DNA from 2 places in the Mycobacterium sp. WMMD1722 genome. Region 1 is predicted to be linked to the other one. Evidence: predicted binding sites of a transcription regulator. Region 1 holds the regulator's gene; the other holds the start of a gene.
The links. Region 1 encodes LexA, which represses DNA repair genes until DNA is damaged. Its sites were predicted from a motif close to CGAACANNTGTTCG; they were not measured.
Positions count from the first base shown of each region.

Region 2: a site for LexA is predicted at 6,727-6,740, ahead of cofD (2-phospho-L-lactate transferase). Genes of this name have one in related genera too.

Region 1 is NZ_CP186056.1:1,705,839-1,721,707, forward strand. It holds gene ACN27E_RS07995 (trypsin-like serine peptidase) at 1-464, opposite strand, end outside; gene ACN27E_RS08000 (proteasome assembly chaperone family protein) at 663-1,664, shown strand; gene ACN27E_RS08005 (alpha/beta fold hydrolase) at 1,719-2,741, shown strand; gene ACN27E_RS08010 (PhzF family phenazine biosynthesis protein) at 2,773-3,459, shown strand; gene nrdR (transcriptional regulator NrdR) at 3,479-3,943, opposite strand; gene ACN27E_RS08020 (LysM peptidoglycan-binding domain-containing protein) at 4,093-4,554, opposite strand; gene lexA (transcriptional repressor LexA) at 4,744-5,439, shown strand; gene ACN27E_RS08030 (LGFP repeat-containing protein) at 5,442-7,439, opposite strand; gene ACN27E_RS08035 (acyl-CoA dehydrogenase family protein) at 7,617-8,777, opposite strand; gene ACN27E_RS08040 (molybdopterin-dependent oxidoreductase) at 8,881-11,184, shown strand; gene ACN27E_RS08045 (DEAD/DEAH box helicase) at 11,181-12,527, opposite strand; gene hflX (GTPase HflX) at 12,726-14,141, opposite strand; gene dapF (diaminopimelate epimerase) at 14,187-15,059, opposite strand; gene miaA (tRNA (adenosine(37)-N6)-dimethylallyltransferase MiaA) at 15,064-15,869, opposite strand, start outside.
Region 2 is NZ_CP186056.1:2,336,810-2,352,678, forward strand. It holds gene ACN27E_RS11085 (FAD-dependent oxidoreductase) at 1-1,373, shown strand, start outside; gene manA (mannose-6-phosphate isomerase, class I) at 1,357-2,583, opposite strand; gene ACN27E_RS11095 (TobH protein) at 2,588-3,679, opposite strand; gene ACN27E_RS11100 (phosphomannomutase/phosphoglucomutase) at 3,679-5,064, opposite strand; gene ACN27E_RS11105 (DUF3499 domain-containing protein) at 5,190-5,612, opposite strand; gene ACN27E_RS11110 (metallopeptidase family protein) at 5,745-6,167, shown strand; gene ACN27E_RS11115 (WhiB family transcriptional regulator) at 6,252-6,488, opposite strand; gene cofD (2-phospho-L-lactate transferase) at 6,961-7,956, shown strand; gene ACN27E_RS11125 (coenzyme F420-0:L-glutamate ligase) at 8,028-9,365, shown strand; gene ACN27E_RS11130 (NUDIX hydrolase) at 9,362-9,907, shown strand; gene ACN27E_RS11135 (sugar phosphate nucleotidyltransferase) at 9,922-11,001, opposite strand; gene ACN27E_RS11140 (glycosyltransferase family 2 protein) at 11,004-11,885, opposite strand; gene rfbD (dTDP-4-dehydrorhamnose reductase) at 11,920-12,801, opposite strand; gene ACN27E_RS11150 (LCP family protein) at 12,893-14,371, shown strand; gene ACN27E_RS11155 (TIGR03089 family protein) at 14,359-15,069, shown strand; gene ACN27E_RS11160 (biotin--[acetyl-CoA-carboxylase] ligase) at 15,091-15,869, opposite strand, start outside.

The DNA.
Region 1 (15,869 bases):
GTCACCGCCGTTCCCGCCCGCGGCGCCGCACCGACGGTCACCCCCCGGCCGGCGGCCGGCACAGCGGCGTCAAGCCGCAGAATTGCGAAGTCTGCGCGGGGATCCTGATCGGACAGCCAGCGGGGATCGAGGTAGACCGCCTGAACCCGGATACCGTCGTCGGCTGCCCCCTCGGTCAACCCGGGCACGAACGTCGCGTCCGGATGACCGGCCAGACAGTGCGCAGCGGTCAGGATGAGGTCGGCGCCGGGGGTGTCGAGCACCGAGGCGCTGCAGGTGTGCACCGTCCCGTCCCCCGGGAACAGCGCGCCGATGCGAGGGTCCGGGCGCACCGGGGCGGCGATGGCCAGCGACGAGACCGCGGACTGGTCGCGTTCGGCCGGCGCCGTCGTGCACGCGGCCGCCGCGCAGGCGCACCCCGCGGTCAGCACGACCGCAACGAGGTGGCGCACCCGTGGCTGCATAGTGCGATGGTGCCCGATGTGGCTGTGGATGCGCTCACTGAAGCGATTCGCCGCTCCCCGGCCGGGGCATCCTCGGTGGAATGCGGCCCTGCCCGGGCGATGTTGGCCCTGAGGCGGCCTCCTTGCGGCGGGGACCGCAACATGCGCAACACTGGTTCACCAGGAGGTGCTTCGGCGCCCTGGCAAGGGAGGCGTGAGATGGCAGACAACGCAGACAGCCCCGAGCAGTACCAGCCCGATCCGACGGGCATGTACGAGCTGGAGTTCCCGGCTCCGCAGCTGTCGGCCGCCGATGGTCGCGGCCCGGTGCTGGTGCACGCCCTCGAGGGCTTCTCCGATGCCGGGCACGCGATCCGGCTGGCTGCTCAGCACCTCAAGAACACCCTCGACACCGAGCTGGTCGCGTCGTTCGCGATCGACGAACTGCTCGACTACCGATCGCGTCGCCCGCTCATGACGTTCAAGACCGACCACTTCACCGCCTACGAGGAACCCGAGCTGAACCTCTATGCGCTGCACGACACGGTCGGCACGCCGTTCCTCCTGCTCGCCGGGATGGAACCGGATCTGCGCTGGGAGCGGTTCATCACAGCGGTGCGGCTGCTGGCCGAGCGGCTCGGCGTGCGCCAGGTGATCGGGCTGGGCACCATCCCGATGGCCGTCCCGCACACGCGACCGGTCTCGATGACCGCGCACGCCAGCAACACCGATTTGATCAGCGAGCACACCCCGTGGGTGGGCGAGGTTCAGGTGCCGGCAAGCGTGTCGAACCTGCTCGAGTTCCGGATGGCCCAGCATGGCCACGACGCCCTCGGCTACACCGTCCACGTCCCGCACTATCTGGCCCAGACGGCCTACCCGCCGGCCGCCGAAGCGCTGCTCGGTGAGGTGGCCAAGACGGCATCGCTGCAGATACCGCTTGCCGCGCTGGTCGAGGCGGGCGCCGAGGTCTACAGCAAGATCAACGAACAGGTCGAGTCCAGCGCCGAGGTCGCTCAAGTGGTGACGGCCCTGGAGCGACAGTACGATGCGTTCGTTGCGGCTCAGGAGAATCGCTCGCTCCTGGCGCACGACGAAGACCTGCCCAGCGGGGATGAACTCGGCGCCGAGTTCGAGCGCTTCCTGGCCCAGCAGACCGGTGAGAAGGACAAGGAAGACCGGTACCGGGACGGCTTCTCCGACGGGGAGGACCGTCCGTGAGGGAACGCCCCTAGCCGGGCTCGGACAGCCGGCCCGACGACGAGGCTGGCCGATATGATCGAACGCAAGCCGAACCTGCAACCGGTCCGCGACGTGACACCGACGCTGCATTTCCGGACGATTCATGGTTACCGCCGGGCATACCGGATCGCCGGCGACGGCCCCGCCATCCTGCTGATCCACGGGATCGGCGACAACTCCACGACGTGGAGCACCGTCCAGACCATGCTCGCCCAGCGGTTCACCGTCATCGCTCCCGATCTGCTCGGGCACGGCAGATCCGACAAGCCGCGCGCCGACTACTCCGTCGCGGCGTATGCCAACGGTATGCGCGATCTGCTCAGCGTCCTGGGCATCGACCGGGCCACCGTGGTCGGGCACTCACTCGGCGGTGGGGTCGCCATGCAGTTCGCCTACCAGTTCCCCCAACTCGTCGACCGACTGGTGCTCGTCGGCGCCGGTGGGGTGACCAAAGACGTCAACGTGGCACTGCGCATCGCGGCGTTGCCGATGGGCAGTGAGGCGCTTGCGCTGTTGCGGCTACCGATGGTCCTGCCGGCCATGCAGCTGCTCGGCCGCGCCGCGGGCACGGCGCTGGGCTCCACCCGCGTGGGCCGCGATCTGTCGGAGATGATGCGCATTCTCGCCGACCTGCCCGAGCCGACGGCCAATTCGGCCTTTGCCCGTACGCTGCGCGCCGTCGTCGACTGGCGTGGGCAGGTGGTCACCATGCTCGACCGCTGTTACCTCACCGAATCGGTTCCCGTGCAACTGGTCTGGGGCAGCCACGACTCGGTCATCCCCGCCGCCCACGGTCATCTCGCCCACGCCGCCATGCCGGGCTCGCGGCTGGACATCTTCGACGGTGCAGGACACTTTCCGTTCCACGACGATCCGGACCGATTCGTCGAGCTGGTTCGCAACTTCATCGACACCACCGCACCGGCCGCCCACGATCAGGAAATGCTGCGCCAGTTGCTGCGCACCGGCATTCGAGAGACCGCCATCAGCGGTCCGGCCGACACCCGGGTGGCCGTGCTCGACGCGATGGGAACCGACGAACGCAGCGCGACCTGACCGTGGACGCAGCGCGACGTAGCATCGGCGCATGGCCATCGACGTCGACGTGCTCCGCGTGTTCACCGCCCCCGACGGCAGCTTCGGCAATCCTCTCGGCGTCGTCGACGCCGCCACGGTGAGCCCCGCCGACCGGCAGCGCATCGCCCGCGAATTGGGTTACAGCGAAACCATTTTCGTCGATATACCCGAGCACGGCGCCCGCACCGCGCACCTGCGCATCTTCACGCCCGCCACCGAGCTGCCGTTCGCCGGCCATCCGACGGTCGGTGCCTCCTGGTGGCTGCGCGACCGTGGCGTCCCGGTGCGCACACTTCAGGTTCCAGCGGGCATCGTGCAGGTCGGTTACGACGACGAACTCACCTCGGTCAGCGCCCGCGCGGATTGGGCACCCGAGTTCGCCCTGCACGAATTCGACTCCGTCGAGGCGCTGGCCGCGGCCGACGCGGGCGACTACTCCGATGACATCCAGCACTACCTGTGGACCTGGACCGACCGCGACGCCGGCCATATCCGCTCGCGGATGTTCGCGGCGAATCTCGGCGTCCCGGAGGACGAGGCGACCGGTGCGGCCGCGGTACGGATCACCGAGTTCCTCAGCCGCGATCTGACAATCCTGCAGGGCAAGGGGTCACACCTGCACACGACGTGGAGCCCGGAGGGCTGGGTGCGCTTCGCTGGCCGCGTGGTCCGCGACGGGTCCCGCTCACTCGGGTGACCGACGCTCCAGCGTCCGATCAGCCCGGTGCCGCGACGTCGCGGTGTGCGCGCAACGCTTCGATCTCGCGTTCGAAGTCGGCTGCCGACTCGAAGGACCGATACACCGAGGCGAAACGAAGGTAGGCGACCTCGTCGAGATCCCGCAGCGGACCGAGGATCGCCAACCCGACCTCATGGCTGGAGACCTCGGGCGATCCGGTGGCCCGCACGGCGTCCTCGACCTGCTGAGCGAGGAGGTTGAGTGCGTCGTCGTCGACCTGCCGGCCCTGACAGGCCCGCCGCACACCCTTGATCACCTTCTCCCGGCTGAACGGTTCGGTGACGCCGCTGCGTTTGACCACCGCGAGCACCGCGGTCTCCACGGTGGTGAATCGCTTCCCGCACTCCGGGCACGACCGCCGACGCCGGATGGCTTGACCTTCATCGGTCTCACGGCTGTCGACCACCCGCGAATCAGGATGACGACAGAACGGGCAGTGCATCTCCGCTCCTTCGCCTCGCCGGCAGACCCGCCTCTCGGGCCTCCCCGAGCGTACCTGCGCCGCGGCGGCACCGGTCCGCGGCGCCCGTCCGGGCATGGCCGGCGGCATCGACGAAGTGACGCAGGAGGATTGACCCACCGCCTGGGAATTCACCCGACGGGCGCGATCAACGTCTGCCCGGCGTCCAGTGCGGCCGAGTCGAGCCGGTTGAGTTCGCGGATCCGTTCGACGACGTCACTCACCGGAGCATCCGGTGCCACCCGCTGCGCGACCTTGTGCAGCGTCTCCCCGGCCTGCACCTGGACCACAGCGAGCTGCGGCGGCTCCCCTGCCTGGGCGCCCTCCACGCCGCCGAGCTGGGCGATCGCCCCGAGCCAGACGGTGATTGCCGCTGCGACCAGAGCCAGCAGGACGGTCTTGGCCGGGGTGATGGGTCCGCGTCGGTGCGAGGCCCGCGACATCAGCACACCGGACCCCCGGTGGGCCAGCGGCGCACCCGCCGGCCGGCGCGCCGGCGGTCTACGCCGGGCGACCGGCGTCCGGACCTGCTCGGTGCGCCCGACCACCCGAACCGGTCCTGCCTGACCGGGGTTCATCTCCAGGATCGTCATGTTCCTACCTTTCCACCGTCGCTCGTGTGTTCGAACGTAGTCGATCATGTGTTCGAACACTAGAACGTGTGATCGAACTGTTGCGAACGCTAGATCACCCCACCGACAAGTCGCCTCGGACGCATCGGCGGCGACACGCGTCGAACACATGTTTGATCATCGGCGTCGACGCGACTACATTCAGCAGTCATGACCGACGACAGCAGCGACTCACCCGGCGGCGAAGGCCGCCGCAGCACCGGCTCCGGGCTGACCGAGCGTCAGCGCACCATCCTCGAGGTCATTCGCGCCTCGGTCACCACCCGCGGCTATCCGCCGAGTATCCGCGAGATCGGTGACGCGGTCGGCCTCACGTCGACCTCGTCGGTGGCTCATCAGCTGCGCACCCTGGAGCGCAAGGGCTTCCTGCGCCGCGATCCCAACCGGCCCCGTGCAGTCGACGTGCGGGCTGCCGACGACGCCGCCTCGCCGGCCGTCACCACCGACGTCGCAGGCAGCGATGCGCTCCCGGAACCCACGTTCGTCCCGGTTCTGGGCCGGATCGCCGCCGGCGGGCCGATTCTGGCCGAGGAGGCCGTCGAGGACGTGTTCCCACTGCCCCGCGAGCTCGTCGGGGAAGGATCGCTCTTCCTGCTCAAGGTGGTCGGTGAATCGATGGTCGACGCCGCGATCTGCGACGGGGACTGGGTGGTGGTACGTCAGCAGAACGTCGCCGACAACGGCGACATCGTCGCCGCCATGATCGACGGCGAGGCCACCGTCAAGACGTTCAAACGCTCACGCGGTCAGGTCTGGCTCATGCCGCACAACCCGGCGTTCGAACCGATCCCGGGCAACGATGCCGCGGTGCTCGGCAAAGTCGTGACCGTGATCCGCAAGATCTGACGTCAGTCGGCGCGGACGAATCCGTTCGTCCGCGCGAACTCCTCGCTGGCGAACCAGATCTCGGCGACGGCCTCGTGGTAGTGGCGGCTACCCGGGGCCCAGTACAGACCGGAGCGAGTGTCGGCCTTCACCGGATAGCCCTCCGGTGCCCGTCCGGTTTCGTCGACGCCGAGATGAATCGCCGTCCGGCCGGGTGTCGGCTCGTCCACCTCGACGGCCGCGTGGCGACCACTGGGCGCGTCGTCGACGAACATCGCGGCCGCCAGTGCAGGTTCGGGGTCGGAGGTCACGATCGGGGTCGGGGCGGTGTCCACCGCATCCGGATCCTCCTCGGCGACCTCACCGCCGGTCCGGTCGTCCAGATCTTCGAGGGAATGGTCGACATCGTCGCCTGCGCCGACGGGTTCTTCGCGCATGTTCCACAGGTCCACCTCGTCGGGCGGCGACTGGTCGCGGTCGGCGTCGGGATCACCGAACAGCCCGGACGGCGACGGGTAGGTCCCGCCGAAGTGTTCTCGTTCGGCCTCCCCGGAGTCCCCACCGTCACCGACGATTCCCGCGCCGACCGGCGTGTACGAGGTTTCGTCCGGTGAGCCGGCGAAGTAGTCGTCATCGAACCGGCGTTCGTCGCGGCGGCCGCGCCGCCGGCCCATCACCGTCGCACCGACGGCCAGGCCGGCGAGGATCAGCACCGGCACCAGGGCGAGCAGCCACCACCAATTCCACTGCCAGTTCAGCCAGTTACCCCCGTCATCTGCTGCCTGCGATTGCGGTCCGGGCGTGTTCGCGGGGAGGTCCGCGCCGGGGATCTCGAGCCCGGCGAGCTGCGCGGCCAGATTTGCGGGCTCGGTGGTGAACTTGCCGGTCGCGCGATCGTAGGAGAGCACGCCGCCGCTGAAGCGCTGAGTGGTGACCGTGCCGTTCTCCGTGGCGTCGGCCATCGGAGCCCCGAGCGGACCCCGGGCGGCGTCGAGTTTCGACCAGGCCGCGTTCATCGCGCCACGCACGATCACCGGGCCGTAGTCGGGCGTCCAGAAGATGACGGGACGATCCGGCGCGGAGAAGGTACTGATCCGGCTGTTGGATCCCAACCCCCCGTCGGTCTCGCTGGTGGTGGGGAATCCGAGATCGCCCTGGGGGCCGCCGACGCTCTCGTACTTCTCCAGCACCTGACCGGTCACCACATTCGCACCGGTGGCGGGGGTGTAGTAGATCTTTCCGCCGGCGTAGTTCTGTCCAACCCCGTCATCGCCGATTGGATACTGCCCGCCGTCCGCCGCGCCCAGTGGGCCGAGTGGACCGCCGGCCGCGCGCCGTGCGGCGGCGATGGCCGAGGTCGCATCCCCGGGAACGTCGAGGCCGGCCAACTGGTCGGCCAGCTCGGGCGGCACCGTGGTGAAGGTCTTCGCCTTGGTGTCGTACGAGATCTCCCCGCCGGTGAACGTCTGCGAGACCACGCCGCCGCGGTAGACCTCGTCATCGGACGGCACGCCGAGCTGGCCCGCCGACCCACCGAGCTTGTCCCACGCGGCGTTGATGGCTCCGCGGACGACGCGGGCGCCGGTCGCGGGGGTCCAGAAGATCACCGGCCGGTCGGCGGCGGAGAAGGTGACGTTGCGGCTGTCCGGCCCCACCCGGCCCGGACCCTCGTCGATGGTGGGAAAGCCGAGGTCGCTGTCGGCAGGCCCGCCGAGCGCCTCGTACTTCTCGAGGACAGCGCCCTGCATGAAGTGCGCGCCGGTGGCCGGGGTGAAGAACATCTTGCCCGCGGCGAAGTTCTGCCCGAAACCGGCGCCAACGGGGTAGACATCACCCTCACGAGCACCGAGCGGTCCGCCGGGGCCTCCGCTGGCGTCGTAACTCGCCGTGATGGCGTCGTTGGCATCGCTACGAGGATCGGCCGCCGCCGTCGGCGCCAGCAGCATTCCGGCCGCCATCACCGCAACTCCGGCCGTCACCCGTACCAACGCCGTGCACAGCAGGGTCAGTCGCCCGCTCATCGAACCTCCCGTGTCGGCGAACCTCGAAAGTATCGCGTCGGCCAATCCTTGTTCACGTGACGGCGATTTCGAGCGCACCACACCGATCCTGCGCAAAATACCTGGAAATTCGAGTCGACGCGAGCACTTGCCGTCCCAAAGTCGGCCTGAGGGTGACGAAAGCGGCGCGGCGACGCCTCACACGCCGAGGCTTCGCCCGATGATCTCCTTCATGATCTCGGTGGTGCCGCCGTAGATGGTCTGCACCCGGGCATCGAGATAGGCACGCGCGATCGGGTATTCGCGCATGTAGCCGTAGCCGCCGTGCAGTTGTAGACACCGGTCGATCAGATGGACCTGCTTTTCGGTGGTGTACCACTTGGCCATTGCCGCCTGTTCAGCGGTCAGCTTGTCGTCGAGGTGCAGACCGATGAACTCGTCGACCATGATTCGCACTGCGGTCGCCTCGGTGGCCAGTTCGGCGAGCAGGAATCGCGAGTTCTGGAAGCTGCCGATCGGCTTGCCGAAAGCCTTGCGTTCCTTGGCGTATTGAACGGTCTGCGCGAGCGCGGACTCCATCGCCGCCGCGGCCATGATGGCGATCGAGATGCGTTCCTGCGGCAGGTTCTGCATCAGATAGACGAATCCCTGGCCCTCCTCACCGAGGAGATTCTCCGCGGGCACCGCGACATCGGTGAAGGACAATTCGGCGGTGTCCTGAGCGTCGAGGCCGATCTTGTCGAGATGGCGACCGCGCTCGAATCCATCCATCCCCCGTTCCACGACCAGCAGTGAGAATCCCAGAGCGCCCTTGTCCGGATCGGTCTGAGCAACCACGATCACCAGGTCGGCGTTGATCCCGTTGGTGATGAACGTCTTCGAGCCGTTGAGGATGTACCGGTCGCCGTCACGGACCGCGCGGGTCTTGATCCCCTGCAGGTCACTACCGGTGCCGGGTTCGGTCATGGCGATCGCCGTGATCAGTTCCCCGGAGCAGAATTTCGGCAGCCAGCGCTGCTTCTGCTCCTCGGTGGCCAACCGGAGCAGATAGGGCGCCACGACGTCGTTGTGCAGACTGAAGCCGATGCCGCTGTAGCGACCCGCCGACGTCTCCTCGGTGATGATGGTGTTGTAGCGGAAGTCCGCGTTGCCTCCGCCACCGAACTCCTCGGGCACCGCCATGCCGAGGAAGCCCTGCTTCCCCGCCTCCAGCCAGACGCCGCGATCGACGATCTTGTCCTTCTCCCATTGATCGTGCTGCGGCGCCACATGGCGTTCGAGGAAGGCCCGGTACGACTCGCGAAACAGCTCGTGCTCGGGCTCGAACAGCGTGCGCTGGTAGGCGACGGGACCGCTCATTGCTCACCTCCGGTGTTGGTGCAGGTGCGCCGACCCTATACCAGCCAACCGGATGGTTGGCTGACCGGTTTGTGACGTCGGCCGGGCCCTAGAATGGCGCGTCATGGCCGACCCCGTGGCTCCCGCGCCGACGAGCCTGACCCACTGGGGGGCCTTTGCCGCGTACATCGAGTCCGGCGACATCGCCGCGGTGACCCCGCCGGCCGCCGACAGCGATCCCTCCCCCCTGCTGGGCAACCTGCCCGGCTCGATCCGGCACCGGTCGCGCATCGCCACCCCTGCGATCCGGCGCGGCTGGCTCGACGACGGTCCGGGGCCGAGCGCCGCCCGGGGCGCCGACGAATTCGTCGCGGTGTCCTGGGACGAGTTGACCGAACGGCTTGCCGCCGAGTTGCGCCGGGTGGTCGACACCCACGGCAACGAGGCGATCTACGGGGGTTCCTACGGTTGGGCGAGCGCGGGCCGCTTCCATCACGCGCAGAGCCAGGTACATCGCTTCCTCAAGCTGCTCGGCGGCTACACCTTCTCGCGCCACTCCTACAGTCTCGGGGCGACCGGCGTGATCATGCCGCACGTGGTGGGCACCCACGACGATTTGTTCAAACGCTCGACGAATTGGGAGGTCATCGTCTCCCACACCGATCTGCTCGTGTGCTTCGGCGGTCTGGCGCTGAAGAACACCGGCACCAACCACGGGGGCACCACCGCCCATCCGGCGCGTGCGGCGCTGCGACGATTCCGTGCACGCGGCGGGCAGATCGTGTCCTTTTCGCCTCAGCGCGACGACGTCGATGGCGAACACCGTTGGTACGCACCGGTTCCGGGCACCGACGTCGCGATCATGCTCGCGTTGGCCCACGTCCTGGCAACCGAAGGGCTGGCCGATCATGGCTTCCTGCAGCGATATTGCGTGGGATACCACCGATTCGAACGCTACCTGCTGGGCCTCGACGACGGTGTGGCGAAGTCACCACAGTGGGCCGAGCAGATCTGCGGTGTGCCCGCCGGTGAACTCACCGCACTCGCGCGCACGATGGCTGCCGGGCGAACCCTGGTCACCGTGAGCTGGTCATTGCAGCGTGTCCGCCACGGCGAGCAGGCGCCGTGGATGGGTCTGACACTGGCGGCCATGCTCGGTCAGATCGGTGTTCCCGGTGGGGGCTTCGGCCACGGCTACGGCTCGATGAACGAATCAGGGCTTGCGCCACTGCGTTGCGGTCTGCCCCGCCTGCCACAGGGCGTCAACCCGGTCCGCACTTTCATCCCGGTCGCGGCGGTGACCGATATGCTGCTCCATCCAGGAGAACCGTTCGACTACAACGGTACGCGGCTGACCTACCCCGACATCCGTTGTGTCTACTGGGCCGGCGGCAATCCGTTTCACCACCACCAGAACATTCCACGGTTGCGGCGCGCACTGGCCCGGGTGGACACCGTGGTGGTGCACGATCCGTACTGGACGGCCATGGCCAAACACGCCGACATCGTGGTGCCATCCACGACCGCCTTCGAGCGGGAGGATTATTCGGGATCACGCAATGACCCGGTGTTCATGGCGATGCCCCGTCTGGTCGAGCCGTATGCCGAAAGCCGGGACGACTATGACACCTTCGCGGCGCTGGCCGACCGGCTCGGCTTCGCCGAAGCGTTCACCGAGGGCCGCTCGGCGCGGCAGTGGCTGGCGCATCTGTACCAGCAGTGGGCAGCGGGCCTGGATTTCACCGTGCCGACGTTCGAAGAGTTCTGGCGACGAGGCAGCCTACGACTGCCGACCGAACCGGGGCTGACGTTGCTGGCCGATTTCCGCGCCGATCCGGTCAACCACCGGCTCGGGACACCGAGCGGCCGAATCGAGATCTTCTCCGAGACGATCGACGGATTCGGCTATCCCGATTGCGCGGGGCACCCCACCTGGTTTCCGCCGACCGAATGGCTCGGCGGCCCGCGCGCGCAGGCGTACCCCCTGCATCTGATCGCCAACCAGCCGCCGTCTCGACTGCACGGTCAACTCGACGGCGGGGCAACCAGCCAACGTGCCAAAGTCGCCGGCCGCGAGGCCATCCGAATGCACCCCGACGACGCCGCGGCGCGTGGGTTGGACGCCGGCGACGTGGTGCGGGTGTTCAACGACCGCGGGGCCTGCCTGGCCGGTCTGGTCGTCGACGACGGGCTGCGCCCGCAGGTGGTGCAACTGCCCACGGGCGCATGGTTCGATCCGGCTGACCCGGCCGATCCGGACGCCATGTGCGTGCACGGCAACCCGAATGTGCTGACCGACGACGTCGGTACGTCGTCACTGGCCCGCGGCTGCACCGGCGCCCATGTCCTCGTCGAGGTCGAGCGCTTCGACGCGACACCGCCACCGGTGCGCGCGCACGAGCCGCCGGTGGTGCGGCGGCGAGCCTAGCGCGCGGCCTGCGGACGGCGCCGCGGCCTGCGGTTGCGACTGGCCTGGTCACCGCCACCGTGAGTGCGGGCCGGCTCACCGTTGCGCTGCTGCGGCTTGGCCGGGCGCCCACGGCGGGGCCGGCCACCGCCGGCCGCACGTGGCTGCTCGACCGGCTTCGGGGCCGGGGCACGGTAGGGCGCCACCTCGCCCACCAGCGCGGCCACCTCGGCCGAGTCGGCGGCCACCTGCTGTGGCGCGACGGTGATCCCGGCCCGGCGCAGCAGCGCCGAGGTGTCCCGGCGCTGGTCGGGCAGCACCACGGTCACCACGTCACCGGCACTTCCAGCGCGCGCCGTGCGGCCGGAGCGGTGCAGATACGCCTTGTGCTCGACCGGCGGGTCGACGTGCACGACGAGTTCCACCTCGTCGACGTGCACCCCGCGAGCGGCGATGTCGGTCGCGACGAGCACACTGGCCTCCCCGCTGGAGAACGCGGCGAGGTTGCGCTCGCGGGCGTTCTGGGACAGGTTGCCGTGCAGGTCGACCGAGGGCACCCCGGCCTCGGTGAGCTGGCGGGCGAGTTTGCGAGCCTGATGTTTGGTGCGCATGAACAGGATTCGGCGACCGGTGCCCGACGCCAGGGTCTGCACGAGCTTGGTCTTCTCCTGCGCCCCCGCGACATGGAACACGTGGTGGGTCATGGCCGGCGGCGGCGCGTTCACCTCGTCGACCGAATGGGTGACGGGTTCACGCAGGAAGCGGCGCACCAGTTTGTCCACCCCGTTGTCCAGGGTGGCCGAGAACAGCAGGCGCTGTCCGCCGGCGGGGGTGGCCGACAGGATGCGGGTCACCCCGGGCAGGAATCCGAGATCGGCCATGTGGTCGGCTTCGTCGAGCACGGTGATCTCGACCGCGTCCAGGCTGATCAGCTTCTGCCGCATGAGATCTTCGAGCCGCCCGGGGCAGGCGACGACGATGTCGACACCCGCGCGCAGCGCGGCGGCCTGGGGATTCTGCGACACGCCACCGAAGATGGTCGCGACGCGCAGATCGTAGGCCGCGGCCAGCGGCTCGAGGGTGGAGGTGATCTGGCTGGCCAGCTCGCGGGTGGGCGCCAGCACGAGCCCCGAAGGACGCTGCGGACGGCGCTTTGCGTCCGCGAGGCGGGTGACCAGCGGCAGCGAGAAGGCGAGCGTCTTACCGCTGCCGGTCTTCCCGCGGCCCAGTACGTCACGACCGGCCAGGCTGTCCGGCAGGGTCGCACTCTGGATCGGGAACGGCGCGTCGATACCGCGGTTCTCCAGGACGCGGCGCAGAGGTCCGCGCACACCGAGGTCGGCGAAGGTGGGTTCGGTTGTCATTTAATGCCTTTCAGGCAGTGTGAGTGTGCGGCGCGCACCAAGGGGCGCTGAGCGGGAGGCACACTGGGTGGCGAGATTGCCGGTCGGCAAAATCGATCGCCGCGAGAAGAGCTTGAGCCGGACGCGATGGTAAGCGTTCCACGACGAGCCGTCGGCATCATCGGTGATGCGAGCGGCGTTCTCGAGCAGTCTAGCGCATCAGAAGGTGTCGAACTCGCGCAGGCCCGCGGCCAGCGCCACCGGCACCCGCGCCTTGATCCGCGTGCCGTCGGCGGTGTGCTCAGTGGCGTCGATGCGGCCCTCGGCGTGGACGCGCGCCACCAGATCGCCACGGTCATACGGGATCGTGACGTCGACGCCCGCGTCGGTGGGCTCGATCAGCTCGGCCATCCTGGCGCGCAACCGGTCGAGACCTTCGCCGGTGTGCGCGGAGACGAACACCGCCCCCGGCAGCGCCCCGCGCAGATGCGCCAGTGACAGTCCATCCGCCGCGTCGATCTTGTTGACCACCAACAGTTCTGCGGCCGGATGTCCGTCGCGTTCGGCCACCACGTCGTTGATCACCTGGCGCACCGCGCTGATCTGCGCCAGCGGGTTGGCATCCGAGCCGTCGACCACATGCACCAGCAGATCGGCGCCCACGACCTCCTCCAGCGTGGAGCGGAACGCCTCCACCAGCTGGGTGGGCAGATGCCGAACGAAGCCGACCGTGTCGGTCAGCACGAACGGCCGTCCGTCATCCAATTGTCCTCGGCGCGTAGTGGGTTCGAGGGTCGCGAACAGTGCGTTCTCGACGAGCACGCCAGCGCCGGTGAGCGCGTTGAGCAGACTCGACTTGCCGGCATTGGTGTAACCGACGATCGCCACCGAGGGCACCTCGCTGCGTCGGCGGCCACTGCGCTGGGTGTCGCGGATCTTCTTCATATCGCGAATCTCCCGGCGTAGCTTGGACATCCGCTCACGGATACGGCGACGGTCGGTTTCGATCTTCGTCTCGCCGGGCCCGCGGGTACCGACTCCGCCACCGGCGCCGCCGGCGCGACCACCGGCCTGCCGCGACATCGACTCACCCCAGCCGCGCAGCCGGGGCAGCATGTACTCCATCTGAGCCAGCGACACCTGGGCCTTACCCTCACGGCTGGTCGCGTGCTGGGCGAAGATGTCGAGGATCAGCGCCGTGCGGTCGATCACCTTGACCTTGACCACCTTCTCGAGCGCGGTCAATTGGGCGGGGCTGAGCTCACCGTCGCAGATGACCGTGTCGGCGCCGGTTGCGAGCACGATCTCGCGCAGTTCGGCGGCCTTGCCCGAACCGATGTAGGTCGACGCGTCGGGCTTGTCCCGTCGCTGGACGACCCCTTCGAGTACCTCCGAGCCGGCGGTCTCGGCCAGGGCGGCCAACTCGGCGAGGCTGGCCTGGGCATCGGCGGCACTGCCGTCGGTCCACACCCCGACCAGCACCACCCGCTCCAGGCGGAGCTGGCGGTATTCGACCTCGGAGACATCGGTGAGTTCGGTGGACAGACCGGCGACGCGACGCAGTGCGGAGCGGTCCTCGAGCGCGAGCTCACCCGCGCTGGGCGTGTCCTGGGGGAAGAAATCGGGTTCTGTCATACGTGCAGACAGGATGGCATGAGATGGCTGTGACATACATCCGGATTAACGCTGATGGGCGCGCCACCATTCCTCGGCGAGCACCCCGGTGGCAACCAGTTCGGACGGTCCGCGCAGGTAGCTGGTGGTCTCGGCGATGGTGACGTTGACCACGCCGCCGGGAATTCTGACCTCCACCGTCCCACTGGCCACCCCACTGTGCTGCAGCGCCGCCGCTGCGGCCGCCACGGTTCCGGTGCCACAGGAACGGGTCTCCCCCACCCCGCGCTCGTGCACCCGCATGTGGACCGCGCCGTCACGAGGCGCGGTCAGCACCTCGACGTTGACGCCCTCGGGGAACTGCCCGGCGTCGAACTGCACGGGTGCGGCGACGTCCAGGGCAGCGAGCTCGACCTCGGTGAGGGTGTCGTCCACACACGCCAGATGCGGATTGCCGACGTCCACGCCCAGCCCGCTGAAGCGACGGCCGCCCACGACCGCCACACCGGTGCCGAGCCGGTTGATCTTGCCCATCTCGACGGTGACGTCGGCCCGGAAAGCGTCGAAGCCGTGCAGCACCACCGGCCGGGGACCCGCCAGCGAGGCGACGACGAAGCGATCCCGAGATTCCCAACCGGCCGCCCGCAGATAGTGCGCGAACACCCGCACACCGTTGCCGCACATCTGCGCGATGGAGCCGTCGGCGTTGCGATAGTCCATGTACCAGTCGTCGTGGGCGACGCCTTCGGGCAGCCGGTCGAACACGCCGGCGGCCTGCGCGGCGCCCGCCGTGGTCACCCGCAGCACGCCGTCGGCGCCGATGCCGCGCCGCCGGTCGCAGAGCGCGGACACGGCGGCCGGAGTCAGCGACAGCTGCGCCTGCACGTCGGGAAGCAGCACGAAATCGTTCTGCGTGCCGTGCCCCTTGGCGAACTCCACCAGGTCAGGATACGGCGCGCCACACCCGCAGCGTGTCCGCCAGGGCCGCGTCGGACGCGCCGTCGAGCCAGTGCACGCGGTGATCCCGGCGGAACCAGGACCGCTGCCGCCGCACGTAGCGGCGGGTGCCCACGTAGGTGGGCTCCCGGGCGGCCGATCCGTCGCCGCCGGCGTCGAGGTCGGCGAGCACCTGCGCATAGCCCAGCGCCCGCGCCGCGGTCACCCCCTCCCGCAACCCGTCGGCAGCCAGGGCCACCACCTCGGCGACCAGGCCGTCGTCGAACATGGCGTCGGTGCGCCGGACGAGCCGGTCGTCGAGCTGCGGGGTCGGCCAGTCCAGACCCACGATCGCGGTGTCCCAGCGCGCGGGCCCGATGGTGGGCGCCGACGCCGCGAACGGTTGGCCGGTCAGCTCCACCACCTCGAGCGCGCGCACGATGCGCCGGCCGTCGGTCGGCAGTATCGAGGCGGCCGCCCCGGGGTCCACGGCGGCCAGTTCGCGGTGCAGCGCCGCCACCCCCAGCTCGGCGAGGCGGCGCTCGTACCGGTCGCGTACGGCCGGGTCGGTGGCCGGGAACGCCCAGTCGTCGAGCAGCGCCTGGATGTACATCATCGAACCGCCCACGATGATCGGCACGGCGCCGCGCGCCGCGATCGCCTCGACGTCGGCGGCCGCCGCAGCCTGGTAGCGGGCCACCGACGCGGTCTCGGTGACGGCCAGCACGTCGAGCTGGTGGTGCGGGACGCCCCGCCGCTGGTCGACGGGTAGCTTCGCGGTCCCGATGTCCATCCCGCGGTAGAGCTGCATGG
Region 2 (15,869 bases), 630 kb from region 1:
CCGTGGTGATCGGCGGCAGCATCGCGGGCATGTGCGCCGCGCGGGTGCTCTCCGAGGTCTACGGCCAGGTGACGGTGTACGAGCGCGATGCGCTGCCCGACGGGCCGGCCAACCGGGCCGCGGTCCCGCAGGGGCGGCACGTCCATCTGCTGATGGCCCGCGGCGCGCAGGAATTCGAGCGCCTCTATCCCGGTCTGCTCGCCGGCATGGTGGAGGCGGGCGTGCCGATCCTGGAGAACCGGCCGGACTGCATCCACTTCGGCGCCGCCGGCCATGTGCTCGGCACGAACCACACCCTGCGCGACGAGTTCACCGCCTATGTGCCGAGCCGGCCGCAGCTGGAATGGCAGATCCGGCGGCGCACGGCCCAGATCCCGAACGTGACGATCGAACGCCGCTCGGTCAACGAACCGATCTTCGACGCGGCGGCGGGTCGGGTCACCGGGGTGGTGCTCGATACCGGCGACGGCACCGAGGCGGTGGCCGCCGACCTGGTCGTCGACGCCACCGGGCGCGGCACCCGGTTGCCGGTGTGGCTGGCCCAGTGGGGGTACGAGCGGCCCCGCGAGGACACCGTGGACGTCGGCATCGCCTACGCCACCCAGCAGGTGCACATCCCGGAGTCGGCGCTGGCCGAGAAGGTGGTGGTGGCGGGCGCATCGGCCGAGCAGCCACTGGGGCTGGGCATGCTGTTCTACGAGGACGGCAACTGGAACGTGACCACGTTCGGTGTGGGGAAGGTGCAGCCGCCGCAGGACTTCGGGCAGATCTGCGATCTGGCCGACACGATCCTGCCCGCGCACGTCGCTTCGGCGCTGCGCGCCGGAACCCCGTTGGGCGATATGGCCTTTCACAAGTACCCGACGAGCCGGTGGCGCCGCTACGACAAACTCGACCGGTTCCCGCTGGGCATCGTGCCGTTCGGCGACGCGGTGGTGAGCTTCAATCCCACCTTCGGGCAGGGCATGACCATGACCTCGCTGCAGGCCGGCCATCTTTGCCGCGCCCTGCAGTACCCCGACGACCGCGTGGCCGCGGAACTCAACCGGGCGACGGCGAAGACGACGTACCCGGTGTGGCAGATGAATGCGATCGGCGATCTGACCCTGCACCGCGCCACCACGGATGGGCCGGTGCCCTGGTGGTACGCGCCTGTCGGGGGGCTCTTCGACCAGTTCCTCGGCGCCGCCGAAACCGATCCTGTTCTCGCCGAATGGTTTCTGCGGCGGTTCAGCCTGCTCGACAGCCTCTACATGGTGCCGTCGGCGCGACTGGTGGGCCGCACCGTGCGGCACAACATGGGATTGTGGCTGGCGCAGAAACGGTCAGCCCGGCGAGGCCGCACGAGGACGCTCGTCACGACCCGACGGTGACGCGGAACAGCTTCGCGGGCACCTGGGCAAGCAGGCGGATCGGTCCGTCGTCCGCGGCGACCCAGGCCGCCGAACCCCGCTGCATGGTCAGCGTCGTGCCCTTGGCGTGCAGGGTGGCCGAACCGTCGGTGCACAGCAGCACCTGCGGGCCGTCCTGGCCGGCCGGGGCGTCGATCTCGTGGCCCAGATCGTCCCCACCGAGTTCGACCACCGAGACCTCGAATTCCGGCGCCGGTGTGCGGTACACCAATTCCATCGGGGCGCGGCCGGATTCGGGACGCAACACCAGATCAGGCGTCGGGGTGAAGTCGAGAACGCGCAGCAGCTCCGGCACATCGACGTGTTTGGGCGTCAGCCCGCCGCGCAACACGTTGTCGGAGTTGGCCATCACCTCGAAGCCGACACCATGCAGATAGGCGTGCAGGTTGCCGGCCGGAAGATAGATGCCCTCACCCGGCCGCAGGGTGATGCGGTTGAGTAGCAGCGCCGCGAGCACACCGGCGTCATTGGGATAGCGCTCGCCGAGTTCGAGCACCGTCCTGGCCTCCGCGGCGAACGTGGTGTGCCCCTCGCGGACATAGTTGATCGCCCCGTCGAGGACGGCCGGAACCAGCTCGTCGAGATGCGGCTGCGGCGCGGTGATCCAGGTGGTGAACAGCGCGCGCAGTCCGTCGGGCTCGGACTGTCCGGACAGCAGGTTGATCGACGGGGCGAGCTGCGGGACCTGCAGGGCGTGCAACAGTTCGACGGTCGCGGCGACCGGCCGGAAACCGGCGAGCGCCTCGAAGCGGTCGAGTGCCACCAGCAGCTCCGGCTTGTGGCTGCGGTCGCGGTAATTGCGCATGGGCGCCGTCACCGGAATGCCCAACTGTTCTTCGCGGGCATAGCCTTCGGCGGCCTGTACGGCACTGGGATGGGCCTGCAGCGAGAGCGGCTCGTCGGCGGCGAGCACCTTGACCAGGAACGGCAGCGCGTCGCCGAAGCGCCGCACCGTCGGCGCACCGAGCTGGCCGTCCGGATCGGCCCGCACGGCCTCGAGCAGCGAGATTTCGCGGTCCCCGTCCTGCAGATACGCCGGGTCACCCGGATGCGCGCCGAACCACAGCTCCGCCTCGGGATGCGCTGTCGGACTTGGCCTTCCGGTGAACTCCGCAATCGCGGTCCGCGAACCCCACGCGTAGGTCCGCACCGCCCCCCTCAGCAGATGCACTCGCTCATCCTCGAACCAGTCGCAGGTAGACCGCGGTCATCTCCAACCGCACGGCCAGCTTGGCCAGCTGGTGTTCCAACCGCCCGGCTCCGGGGGCCGGCGATCCGACGTTCGGCGCATCCGGGACGTCGTCCGCGTCGACCACCTCCAGATCGTCGTAGCCGCTCACCCGCGCCGCCACGGCGGCCCGGTCGCGTCCGGTGGTGAGGACCAGGGTGCGCACCCGTTGCGGCAGTGGCCCGTCGAGCTCCTCGTCGTGGAAGATCGACGGCTGGGCTCCCCCCGCGGACCGTCCGAAACCGGCCCGCAGCGCGACCAGCACATCGGTCAACCCGACCGCGGCCACGGTCTCCTGCGCGACCCGTAGCAGCACTGCCGCACCGTGGCGGGCCAGCGTCAGCGTCGTGGCCTCGTCTCCGGCGAGCACCACGTCGCGCCCGGTGATCCGGTCGGCCAACGCCTTGGCCGGATTGGTGAACAGTTCGCGGGCGGGACTGTTGCGCAGCGCTTCGGCGTCCAGTTCGTCGGCGAGTTCGCCGAGGTCGACCCGGAAACCGGCATCGACAACCTGCAGTACCGCCAGGCCGGCCGCCAGATAACGCACCAGCCCGAAGTCGTCGGGTACCCACAGCCGCGGCGGGAGCCAGACCGCCCGCCCGGCCGTCGCATCGCGCAGCGGCCCCTCGAACGGCGCCACCGCGACGACGCGCGCACCGCGGCGTGCCGCCATGGCCGCGGAGCTCACCAACAGGGGTTCGGCCGGATCGTCGCCCGCGACGATCATCACGTCGAGCGCTCCGACCCACGGCGGTGCCTCGGTGGCCACCGCGACGGGTGCGGCCAGCGAGGCGCCGAACGCCGCTGCGAGCAGGGCGCCCGCCGTCTGTGCAGTCCCACGACCGGCCACCCAGATGACGGTGCGAGGCGGCTGCGGGGCTCGCAGCTCTTCGAGCGTTCCCTCGTCCAGCGCCGCCGCGGTGGCGCGCACCTGCGCACCGGCCATCGCCGCCGCCCGCAACAGGCCGTCGCGATCGGCGGCGACCAAACCGTCGGCGTCGTCGAGGTCGATCACGGCGGCCGAGGACGCGCTGCTCATCACGGCGACGTTCCGTTGCGGGCGGTGATCAGCCCGGCCACGTGGTCGACGACCTCGCCGACCTCCTCGGTGGTCCGGGCCTCGACGTTGAGGCGCAGCAGCGGTTCGGTGTTGGAGGTGCGCAAGTTGAACCAGCACCCGTCGCCCAGATCCACGGTGACCCCGTCGAGATGGTCGATGGAGTTGATGCGGTGGCCGTAGGACACCAGCACGGCGTCGACGCAGTCGGCCGCGTCGGTCACCGTGAAGTTGAGCTCGCCGGAGGCCTCGTAGCGGTGGTAGTCGGCCATCAGTTCCGACAGGGGCCGATCCTGTTCGCCGAGTGCGGCCAGCACGTGCAGAGCGGCCAGCATCCCGGAGTCGGCGCCCCAGAAGTCGCGGAAGTAGTAGTGCGCGGAGTGCTCCCCGCCGAAGATCGCCCCGGTCTCGGCCATCAGACCCTTGATGTAGCTGTGGCCGACCCGCGAACGCACCGGCGTACCTCCGCGTTCGACCACGAGCTCGGGAACCGCCCGGGAGGTGATCAGGTTGTGGATGATCGTGCCGCCGATCTCGTGCTGCAATTCGCGGGCCGCCACCAGCGCGGTCACCGCCGACGGCGACACCGGCCTGCCCTGTTCGTCGACGACGAAACAGCGATCGGCGTCGCCGTCGAAGGCCAACCCGATCTCGGCCCCGGTCTCGAGCACGAAGGACTGGAGATCGACCAGATTGGCCGGATCCAGCGGATTGGCCTCGTGGTTGGGGAACGTGCCGTCGAGTTCGAAGAACAACGGCAGCACCGTCACCGCATCGATCGGTCCGAATACTGCGGGGGCGGTGTGCCCGGCCATCCCGTTGCCGGCGTCGACGGCCACCCGGAGCGGCCGCAGCCCGTCGAGGTGCACCAGCGAGCGCAGGAACGCGCCGTAGTCGGCCAGCACGTCGCGTTCGGAAACGGTGCCTCGCGGCCCGTCGTAGGCCGGCACACCGGCGCTCACCTCTGCGGCGATCTGGGCCAGCCCGGTGTCGCGACCCACGGGTTTGGCGCCGGCCCGGCACAACTTGATGCCGTTGTACGCCGCGGGATTGTGGCTCGCGGTGAACATCGCACCGGGGCAGTCCATCGACCCGGAGGCGAAATAGAGCTGATCGGTCGACGCCAATCCGATCCGGACCACGTCCAGGCCTTGGGCCGTCACCCCGTCGGCGAAGGCCTCCGACAGGGCCGGCGAGCTCGCCCGCATGTCGTGACCGATGACCACCTGTGCTGCGTCGGCCCGGACCAGGCGGGCGAAGGCACCGCCGACCTCGGCGACGAACCCTTCGTCGAGTTCCTCGCCGACCAGACCACGCACGTCATAGGCCTTGATGACGCGATCCACGGTTGCGGCCGGGCGGGACATACGACTCCTAGGGTCGAGGAAGCGTCGAGGAGAAGCTCGCCGCCAGCCTAGCCGCAGGGAGGTGAGGGGCCAGTGGCCATCTCAGGGGCCGTCGCCGGGACGGCCGCTGGACTCACCCGAACTGGTCACTCACCGGGGTCCGGCAGTACCCGCAGGTGACCGCGCCGCCGTCCATTGTTCTCCGGACGCCGCACCGGTGTTGCGACCAGCGCACTCCCGCCGGCCCCGACGCCACCCGGATCGGAGAAGCCGGCCACCACCCCGTTGGCCGGCGCGGCGGGCTGGCGGCCCTCGCGGACCGCGTCGGCGAGCGCGACCAGGTCGTCGTCGTCCGGATGCGTGGGCAGCGGGCCGGCGTGGCGGACCAGCTCCCAGCCTCGCGGTGCGGTGATGCGGCTGGCGTGGCCCACGCACAGGTCCCACGAGTGCGGCTCCGAGACGATGGCCAGCGGGCCGACGACTGCGGTGGAATCGGAGTAGACGAACGTCAGCGTCGCCACCGCATAGTGGGGGCACCCGGGCCGGCAGCAGCGACGGGGAACATTCACGAACGGAAGGCTATCGCGGGACAAACTCCGGGCGGTGCCGGACACGCGCAGCGGCGGAGCGGCCGATAGCCAACCGTTACGATCCACTTCGTGCCCGAGCGCAACCGATCGACCTCGCGCCGCGGGCGCGGGATGCGCGGTCCGCTGCTCCCGCCGACGGTGCCGGGTTGGCGCAGCCGCGCCGAGCGATTCGACATGGCGGTGCTCGAAGCGTACGAGCCGATCGAGCGGCGCTGGCAAGACCGGGTCGCGACCCTCGACGTCGCGGTCGACGAGATTCCCCGGATGGCGCCGAAGGATCCGGAGAGCGTGCAGTGGCCACCCGAAGTCGTCGCCGACGGGCCGATCGCGCTGGCCCGGCTCATTCCGGCCGGGGTGGATGTCCGCGGAAACGCCACGCGGGCACGAATCGTGTTGTTCAGAAGACCGATCGAGCGGCGGGCGAAGGACTCCGACGAACTCGCGGACCTGTTGCATGAGGTGTTGGTGGCGCAGGTGGCCACCTATCTGGGCGTCGAGCCCTCCGTCGTCGACCCGACGATCGACGACGAGTGAGGTGCGGGCCACGCCCGCGGGTACTACCTGTTGGGTCTGATGCTGGGGATCCGCATTATTCGGTGGATCCGCGCCGGTGCGGCCTCAGATGATGCCGCGCTTGAGCCGGCGGCGCTCGCGCTCGGAGAGTCCACCCCAGATGCCGAAGCGCTCGTCATGGGCCAGTGCATAGTCGAGGCATTCGTCACGAACCTCGCAGCCCATGCAGATCCGCTTGGCCTCGCGGGTCGATCCGCCCTTCTCGGGGAAGAACGCCTCGGGGTCGGTCTGGGCGCACAGCGCCCGCTCCTGCCACAGGTCGGCGTCGGCGTCCTCGGTGATTGCCGGCTCGAACTCGACCCGGTCCGGGACGACGCTGAGCTGCGGCCGGCCCATCGGGCTCACCGGCGCCGGCTGACCGCCGGTGTACGGCGCGCTGCCGTACGAGCCGAGCATCCGGTTGTCGAATCGCACCACTTGATCGAAATCCCTTGACTCAAAAGACATTTCCCCGCCCTCCTGGTTGTGTGTCGTTGTTCCGCTGGTGGCCCCGTACCGTGCCCAAGGGACCGATTCAATTCGAACAAGTGATCGAATCTCGGTCTGCAACACCAGCTTCGGGAGGCGTACCGGGAATGACACTGGTGTGATTACACACGCGTTAGCTGCCCGGGTCAAGCGCTTGAACAGGAATTCATACCACCCCGTGACAAAGATGCGGCGCGTCGGAAATCTCGGCGTGTCCACTCCGTGACCACCGCCACCCCAGGACGGGTGCTGCCGCGCCGTATCGCACCGCCTAATCTCGGTCGGTGTGAAGGTCACGGTCTTGGTCGGCGGTGTGGGCGGTGCCCGCTTCCTGCTCGGCGTGCAGCATCTGCTCGGGCTCGGTCAGTTCGCGCAGACGCCTGCTGCGCAACCGCCCGAGCACGAGCTCACCGCGGTCGTCAACGTCGGCGACGACGCCTGGATGTTCGGTGTGCGCATCTGCCCTGATCTGGACACCTGCATGTACACCCTCGGCGGCGGTATCGACCCCGAACGCGGCTGGGGCCATCGCGACGAAACCTGGCACGCCAAGGAGGAACTCGCCGCCTACGGCGTACAGCCCGACTGGTTCGGACTGGGCGACCGCGATCTGGCGACCCACCTGGTGCGCAGCCAGATGCTGCGCGCGGGCTATCCGCTGTCCCAGGTCACCCAGGCGCTGTGCGACCGGTGGTCACCCGGGGCCCGGCTCCTGCCCGCCAGCGACGACCGCAGCGAGACCCACGTCGTCATCACCGACCCGCAGACCGGCGACCGGGGCGCCATCCACTTCCAGGAATGGTGGGTGCGCTATCGCGCCAAGGTGCCGACGCACAGCTTCGCGTTCGTCGGAGCCGACAAGGCCACGGCGGGCCCCGGCGTGGTCGACGCGATCGCCGGGGCGGACGCCGTATTGATCGCCCCGTCCAATCCCGTCGTCAGCATCGGCGCCATCCTGACGGTGCCCGGCATCCGCGCCGCGTTGCGGACCACCGGGGCGCGGGTCATCGGCTACTCCCCCATCGTGTCGGGAAAGCCGTTGCGCGGCATGGCCGACGAGTGCCTGTCGGTGATCGGCGTACCCACCACCTCCGAGGCCGTCGGCGGTCACTACGGCGCCAGGTCGAGCACGGGCATCCTCGACGGCTGGCTGGTGCACACCGGTGACGACGCGACGATCGACGGGGTGCAGGTGCGCGCGGTACCGCTGCTGATGACAGATCCGGCCACCACCGCGACGATGGTGCAGGCCGGTCTCGAACTGGCCGGGGTGTGGCCGTGACCGGGCCGATCGAACACGGCACCAGCCACATCGAGCACGGCACCAGCCACATCGAGCACGGCACCAGCCACATCGAGCACGGTGCCGCCGCGACGATCGAACTGCTGCCGGTACCGGGTCTGCCGGAATTCCGCCCGGGTGACGACCTGGCTGCCGCCCTGGCCGGCGCCGCACCGTGGCTGCGCGACGGCGACGTCGTCGTGGTCACCAGCAAGGTGGTGTCCAAGTGCGAGGGCCGCATCGTCGCCGCGCCTGCCGATCCCGAGGAACGGGACACGTTGCGCCGCAAGTTGATCGACGAAGAGGCGGTCCGGGTGCTGGCGCGCAAGGGGCGCACCCTCATCACCGAGAACGCGATCGGGCTGATCCAGGCCGCCGCCGGTGTCGACGGGTCCAACGTCGACACCGACGAACTGGCCCTGCTGCCGGTGGACCCCGACGGCAGCGCGGCGGCCCTGCGCGCCGCGCTTTCCGAACTGCTGGACGTGACGGTCGGCGTCGTCATCACCGACACCATGGGCCGCGCCTGGCGCAACGGACAGATCGACGCGGCGATCGGTTCGGCGGGGCTGCCGGTGCTGTACGGATACACCGGCGCCCACGACGCGCACGGCAATGAACTGGTGGTGACCGAGGTGGCCGTCGCCGACGAGATCGCCGCGGCCGCCGATCTGGTCAAAGGCAAGCTCACCGGCGTCCCCGTTGCTGTCGTGCGCGGACTTCGGTTGCCCGACAACGGCTCCAGAGCAGGTGACCTGCTCCGCTCCGGTGCGGATGATCTGTTCTGGCTGGGCACCGAGGAATCCATCGCCCGGGGCAGACGCGAGGCCCTGCTGCTACGCCGGTCGGTGCGTCGATTCGCCACCGAATCCGTTGCCGCCGAGCTGGTCGAAGATGCGGTCGCCGAGGCGCTCACCGCGCCGGCACCGCACCACACCCGACCCGTGCGCTTCGTCTGGGTCCAGGACCGGGCGGTGCGCCGGCGCACGCTCGATCGGATGAAGGACCGCTGGAGCGCCGATCTGGCCGGTGACGGCAGGACGGCCGATTCGATCGACCGCCGCACCGCGCGCGGCCAGATCCTTTACGACGCACCCGAACTCGTCATCCCGTTTCTGGTCCCCGACGGCGCGCACGACTATCCCGACCCCACACGCACCGCGGCCGAACACACCATGTTCACCGTGGCCGGCGGTGCCGCGGTGCAGGCCCTGCTGGTGGCGCTCGCCGTTCGCGGCCTCGGCAGCTGCTGGGTGGGGTCGACGATCTTCGCCGCCGACGTGGTGCGCGAGGAACTCGACCTGCCCGCCGACTGGGAACCGCTCGGCGCCGTCGCGATCGGCCATCCCGTCGAGCCGGTCACCCCGCGCGAACCCGGACCGACCGACGGGCTGCTGGTCCGCCGGTGAGTTTGCACGCGTCGGCCGTCACGACGCTGCGCGAGTGGGCGGCCCCCGATCCGGCGCAGGATTCGCTGCGCCACGCCATGCTCGCGTTCCTGGACGCCCGGCCCGACGCCTGTCTGCGCAGCTGCGCGCCGGGCCACATCACCGCCTCGGCGCTGGTGCTCGACCACACCGGCAGCCGCGCGGTGCTGACCCTGCATCCCCGGGTCGGGCGCTGGCTGCAACTGGGTGGGCATTGCGAACCCGACGACGCCGACATCTGCTCAGCGGCGCTGCGCGAGGCCGCCGAGGAATCCGGCATCGCCGGTCTGGTGGTCGATCCCGCGCTCGCCGCCGCGCACGTCCACCCGATCACCTGTTCGCTGGGCGTGCCCACCCGCCACCTGGACCTGCAGTTCCTGGTCCACGCCCCGGCGGGTGCGCAGCTCCGTCGCTCCGCGGAATCGCTCGACCTGCGCTGGTGGCCGCTCGAGGCGCTTCCGCGCGAGACCGACGCCGGGCTACGGCAACTGGTGACCGCGGCGCGCCGCCGCGGTCGGATCTGAGCCGCGCGGCGTCGTCAGATGTCGGTGGAGTAGCGGATCCCGCCGTCGGGGATCTGCACCCCCGGCCACACCCGCGCGCCGCGCAGCAGCTCGCACCGGGCGCCGATGTCCGCGCCGTCACCGATCACCGCGTCCCGGATCAGGGCCCGCGGCCCGATACGGGCCCCGAAGCCGATGATGGACCGCTCGATCACCGCACCGGCGGCGACCGTCACCCCGTCGAAGATGACCGCGCCGTCGAGCCGGGCGCCGGCGCCGATCTCGGCACCGCGGCCGACCACCGTTCCACCGATGAGCAGCGCCCCGGGCGCCACCCCCGCCCCGTCGTGGACCAGCGATTCGCCGCGGTGGCCGTGCAGCGCCGGCGACGGGGCGATACCCCGGACCAGGTCGGCCGAACCGCGGACGAAGTCCTCGGGGGTGCCCATGTCGCGCCAGTAGGTGGCATCGACGTACCCGCACACCCGCAGTCCGTCCGACAGCAGATTCGGGAACACCTCACGTTCGACCGACACCGGCCGGTCCCGCGGGATGCGATCGATCACCTCGCGCCTGAACACGTAGCACCCGGCGTTGATCTGGTCGGTCGGCGGGTCCTGCGTCTTCTCCAGGAACGCGGTCACCACACCGTCGGCGTCGGTGGGCACACAGCCGAAGGCCCGCGGATCGCCGACCCGGACCAGATGCAGGGTCACGTCGGCTCGGTGACTCTGGTGGGTGTCCAGCAGCGCCCCCAGATCGCAGCCGGACAGCACATCGCCGTTGAAGACCATCACGGTGTCGTGGCGCAGCTTCTCCGTCACGTTGGCGATACCGCCACCGGTGCCCATCGCCTGGGGTTCGAAGACGTACTCCATCTCCAGACCGAGTTTCGAGCCGTCCCCGAACGAGGCCTCGAACACTTCGGCCTTGTAAGAGGTGCCCAGCACCACGTGTTTCACGCCCGCCGCGGCGATCCGTGAGAGCAGATGGGTCAGGAAGGCCAGCCCGGCCGTCGGCAGCATCGGCTTGGGCGCCGAGAGGGTCAGCGGGCGCAGCCGGGTGCCCTGACCACCGACCAGCACGACCGCGTCGACTTCGGCTGGATTCACCACGTTCAACCCCCTGCGCGTCGGTTTCGGCCAGCTTTCCAGATCACCGCTCGCGCCCGCACCGCCAGCGCGAATTTCATCGTGCCCCGCAGCGGGGCCTGCCAGGCGCGTGGATAGCGGTCGGAGAGGAAGGTGTAGGTGCTCACATGGTGGGCCGCGAGGTTGCGCGCCGGATCGCGGCCGGTGGAATGGCCCTTGTGATGCAGGATCTCCGCCGTCGGGACGTAGACGTTCAACCACCCCGCCGCGCCCAACCGATCCCCGAGGTCGACGTCCTCCATGTACATGAAGTAGCGCTCGTCGAATCCGCCGATCGCGTCGAATGCCGCCCGGCGCAGCAGCAGACAGCTGCCCGACAGCCACCCCACCGGCCGCTCGCTGGGCTCCTGCCGGTCCTGCCGGTAGGCGGTGGTCCACGGATTGGACTTCCAGAACGGCCCGACGACGGCGTGCATACCGCCGCGCACCAGGCTGGGCAGGTGCCGCGCCGACGGGTAGACCGAGCCGTCGGGATCCCGGATCAGCGGGCCCAGCGCGGCCGCCCGGGGCCAGCGGCGAGCGGCATCGAGGAGTTCGTCGATCGAGTTCGGACCCCACTGCACATCCGGATTGGCGACGATCACGAACTCGGGGTCCCCGAGATCCCGCTCGATCGAGGCCACGGCGCGGTTCACGGCGGTCCCGTACCCCACGTTGCCGCCGGTGCGCAGCAGCCGGGTGTTCGGGTAGCGCTCCAGCGCTTCCTCCGGCGCACCGTCGGTGGAACCGTTGTCGGCCATCACGACGGTGACGGGACGGTCGGTCGCGTGGGCCAGCGAAGCCAGGAACCGGTCGAGGTGTCCACCCGGTGAGTAGGTCACCGTCACCACGACCAGTTCGTCACTCACGGCGTAGAGGGTAGCCGCCGTTGAGCGGACGCCTTCACGGGCCGGTCGAGGCCCGGTGGAGGGCCGACGCCAGCGCCTCCCGCCAGGGCCGCAGCGGGGTGAGCCCGGCCGCGGCCGAGCGGCGCGACCCCAGCGCGGAGTAGGCCGGTCGTGGCGCCGGGCGCGGATGCCGGTCACCGGTGATCGGCCGCAGCCGCGCAGGATCGGCCCCGATCAGCTCGAATACCGCCTGCGCCAGGTCGAACCGGCTGGCCGGGCCGGTGTTGGCGGCGTGCAGCAACCGGCCGCCGACCCGGCCGTCGGCGATCTCGAGAAGCGCGCCCGCCAGATCGTCGGCATAGGTGGGGGAACCGATCTGGTCGGCCACCACCTCGATCGGGTCGTCGACCGCCGCCGCGGCCGCCCGGCGTCGCATCGTCGCCACGAAGTCGGCGCCGTCGCGGCCCTCGTACACCCATGCGGTGCGCACGACGTAGGCGTCGGCACCGCTGATCAGCGCCGCCTGCTCACCCGCCAGCTTGGTACGGCCGTAGACACTGAGCGGCCCGGGCGGATCGTCGGTCTCGTACGGACGCGGGGCGGCGGATCCGAAGTCACCGCTGAACACATAGTCGGTCGAGAGATGGATCAGGGTGGCTCCGGCGTCGGCGCAGGCGCGCGCGAGGTGGCCCGGGCCCTCGGCGTTCACCGCCTGCGCGCGCCGCGGGTCGGCCTCGGCCGCGTCGACGGATGTGACGGCGGCACAGTTGACCACCACGTCACCGGCACCGGGCAGACCGGCCACCGCTTCGGGGTCGGTGATATCGCAGTCGGCCGAGGACAGCGTCGTGACTGCGCGCTGTTCACCGCGCGCGCGGGCGGCCAGGACCCGCCCGACCAGTCCCCCCGCACCGGTGATGACGATTCGCCGCGACACGGCTGCGAGTGTGACACGAGCCGATCACTCGGGCTCGACAGGCCGGGGATCGCTACCCGGCCTCCGGCCGACTCGCAAGTAGCCTGGGCTGATGCCCGCTCGAGCCCTACGCGCCATCGCCGTGATGGTGGCGCTCGCCGTCGTGCTCGGAACGGGGGTGGCGTGGAGCCGCATCCGCTCGTTCGAGTCCGGCATCAACCACATCAGCTCACCGGCCCTGGGCGATGGCGGCGAGGACGGCGCGATCGACATCCTGCTCGTCGGCTCCGACAGCCGCACCGACGCCCACGGCAACCCGCTGTCGGCCGAGGAGCTGGCCACCCTGCGCGCCGGTGACGACGTCTCGACCAACACCGACACGATCATCCTGGTGCGCATCCCCAACAACGGGAAGTCGGCGACGGCGATCTCGATCCCGCGTGACTCCTACGTCGAGGCGCCCGGCATCGGGAAGATGAAGATCAACGGCGTCTACGGATCGGTTCATCTGGAGAAGATGAAGGAACTGGTCGAGGAGCAGGGCGTCGATCCGGCGGTCGCGCAGAAGGAGGCGACCGAGGATGGGCGGGAGGCGCTCATCAAGACGGTCGCCAAACTGACCGGCGTCACCGTCGACCACTACGCCGAGATCGGCCTGCTCGGATTCGCCCTCATCACCGATGCGCTCGGCGGCGTCGACGTGTGCCTGAAAGAACCGGTCTACGAACCGCTCTCGGGTGCCGACTTCCCGGCCGGGTGGCAGCGACTGAACGGACCGCAGGCGCTCAGCTTCGTCCGCCAGCGCCACGACCTGCCGCGCGGCGACCTCGACCGGGTCACCCGCCAGCAGGCGGTGATGGCCTCGCTGGCCCACGAGGTGGTCTCGGGCAAGACGCTGTCGAGCCCCGCCACGCTCAGCCGGCTCGAGGCGGCGGTGCAGCGTTCGGTGGTGCTCTCCGACGGTTGGGACATCATGGAATTCGTCGACCAGCTGCAGAAGCTGGCCGGCGGCAACATCGCCTTCGCCACCATCCCGGTGCTGCGCGAGGACGGCTGGAGCGACGACGGTATGCAGAGTGTGGTGCGCGTCGACCCGACCGCCGTCCAGGAGTGGGTGACCAGCCTGCTCAACGAACAGGATGAGGGCAAGACCGAGGAGCTGGCCTACTCACCGGACAAGACGACCGTCGACGTGGTCAACGCCAGCGACGTCAACGGACTGGCGGCGGCGGTGTCGGCGGCGCTGGTCGCCAAGGGCTTCACCGCCGGTTCCACCGGCAATCACGAGGGCACCGGCCAGATCAGCGGCAGCCAGGTGCTCGCGCCGAACAAGGACGACCTCGGCGCCCAGGCGGTGGCCACCGACCTCGGCGGACTGCCGGTCGTGGAGGACTCCTCGGTGGCGGAGAACACGGTGCGGGTCGTGCTGACGGCCGATTACACCGGCCCGGGTTCGGGCCTGGACGGCACCGACCCGTCCATGCTGAACGCGGGCGCCGGCGAGTCCGGGGGCACCGTCGATGCGGCCGCGACACTTCCGCCGCCGCAGATCATCACCGCCGGCTCCGACGACCCGGAGTGTGTGAACTGACCGTCACCGGTGCACTGCTGGGCCCGCTGCTCGACTCCGATCCGGTCGGCCCGCGCATCACCTACTACGACGACGCCACCGGGGAGCGCATCGAGCTCTCCGCGGTGACGCTGGCCAATTGGGCGGCCAAAACCGCGAATCTGCTGCGCGACGAGATGGGCGCCGGATCCGGCAGCCGGGTGGCGGTGCTGCTCCCGGCGCACTGGCAGACCGCCGCGGTGCTGTTCGGCATCTGGTGGATCGGTGCGGAGGTGCTGATCGGCGACGCCACCGGTGCCGACATCGCGTTGTGCACCCGCGACAGCCTCGAAGCGGCCGACGCCGTCGCCGACGAGGTCGCCGTCCTGTCGCTCGATGCATTCGGCCGGCCCGCCGCCGACGTACCGTTCGGGGTCACCGACTACGCCACCTCGATCCGGGTGCATGGTGATCAGATCGTGCCCGAACGCGTCCCCGGCGCCGCGCTCGACGGCCGCTCCGTCGACGAGGTGCTCGACGCGGCGCGACGCGCGGCCGCGGCGGCCGGACTGGCCGCCGGCGAGCGGGTGATGTCGAGCGCCGGATGGGTCTGCGCCGACGATGTGATCGACCATCTGCTGGCCGTGTTCGCAGTCGGCGGCTCGCTGGTGCAGGTGACTCATCCCGATCCCGCGGCGCTCGACCGGCGTCGCGCGACCGAGAAGATCACCCGCGGCTAGGTGTACTCGGCAGGGACCGAGTCAGTCCTCGACGGGACGCAGATGGGTGACGTCGCCGGCGGCCAGCGGCAGACAGCGATCGCCGACGTCGACGACCAGCCGACCACACTCGTCGAGATCGATTGCCCGGCCGATCATGTCGTCTCCGCCAGGGAGGTCGACACGGACTCGCTGCCCCAGGGTGGCGCTGCACCGCCGGTAGTCAGCGACCAGGGTCGCGTCCGCCCCGTGGCCGGCCTGCCATCCGCCGATCCTGGTGGCCAAGGCCTGCAGCAGACTCGACAGCAGCACGGTGCGATCGAGCACCGGGGAGTCCAGCAGGAGCAGCGACGTCGCGGTCGGGACGGGCAGTTCGTCTTCGGTGAGGGTGACGTTGAGTCCGACGCCGACGATCACCGTCGCCGTCGACGGCGCCACCTCGGCCAGAAGTCCGGCCAGCTTTCGGCCGTCGACGAGAACATCGTTGGGCCACTTGAGTTTTGCGTCGATACCGGTGAGGTCGTGCAATACGTCGACCACGGCGACGCCGCAGAGCAGCGGTAGCCAGCCCCATCCTTCGACCGGAACCGCAGAGGCGTCGACCCCCACCGACACCGACAGCTGCGCGCGTGCCGGCGCCGACCAGGTCCGGCCGTGGCGGCCGCGACCCCGGGTCTGCAGATCGGCGACCAGGACCGCCCCGTCGACGGACTGTCCGCGACGGGCACGATCGATCAGATCTGCATTGGTGGAACCGGTTTCGTCGACCACGTCGATCCGACGCCACGGCCCGGGGCCATCGGTGCGGCGGCGCAGTGCGT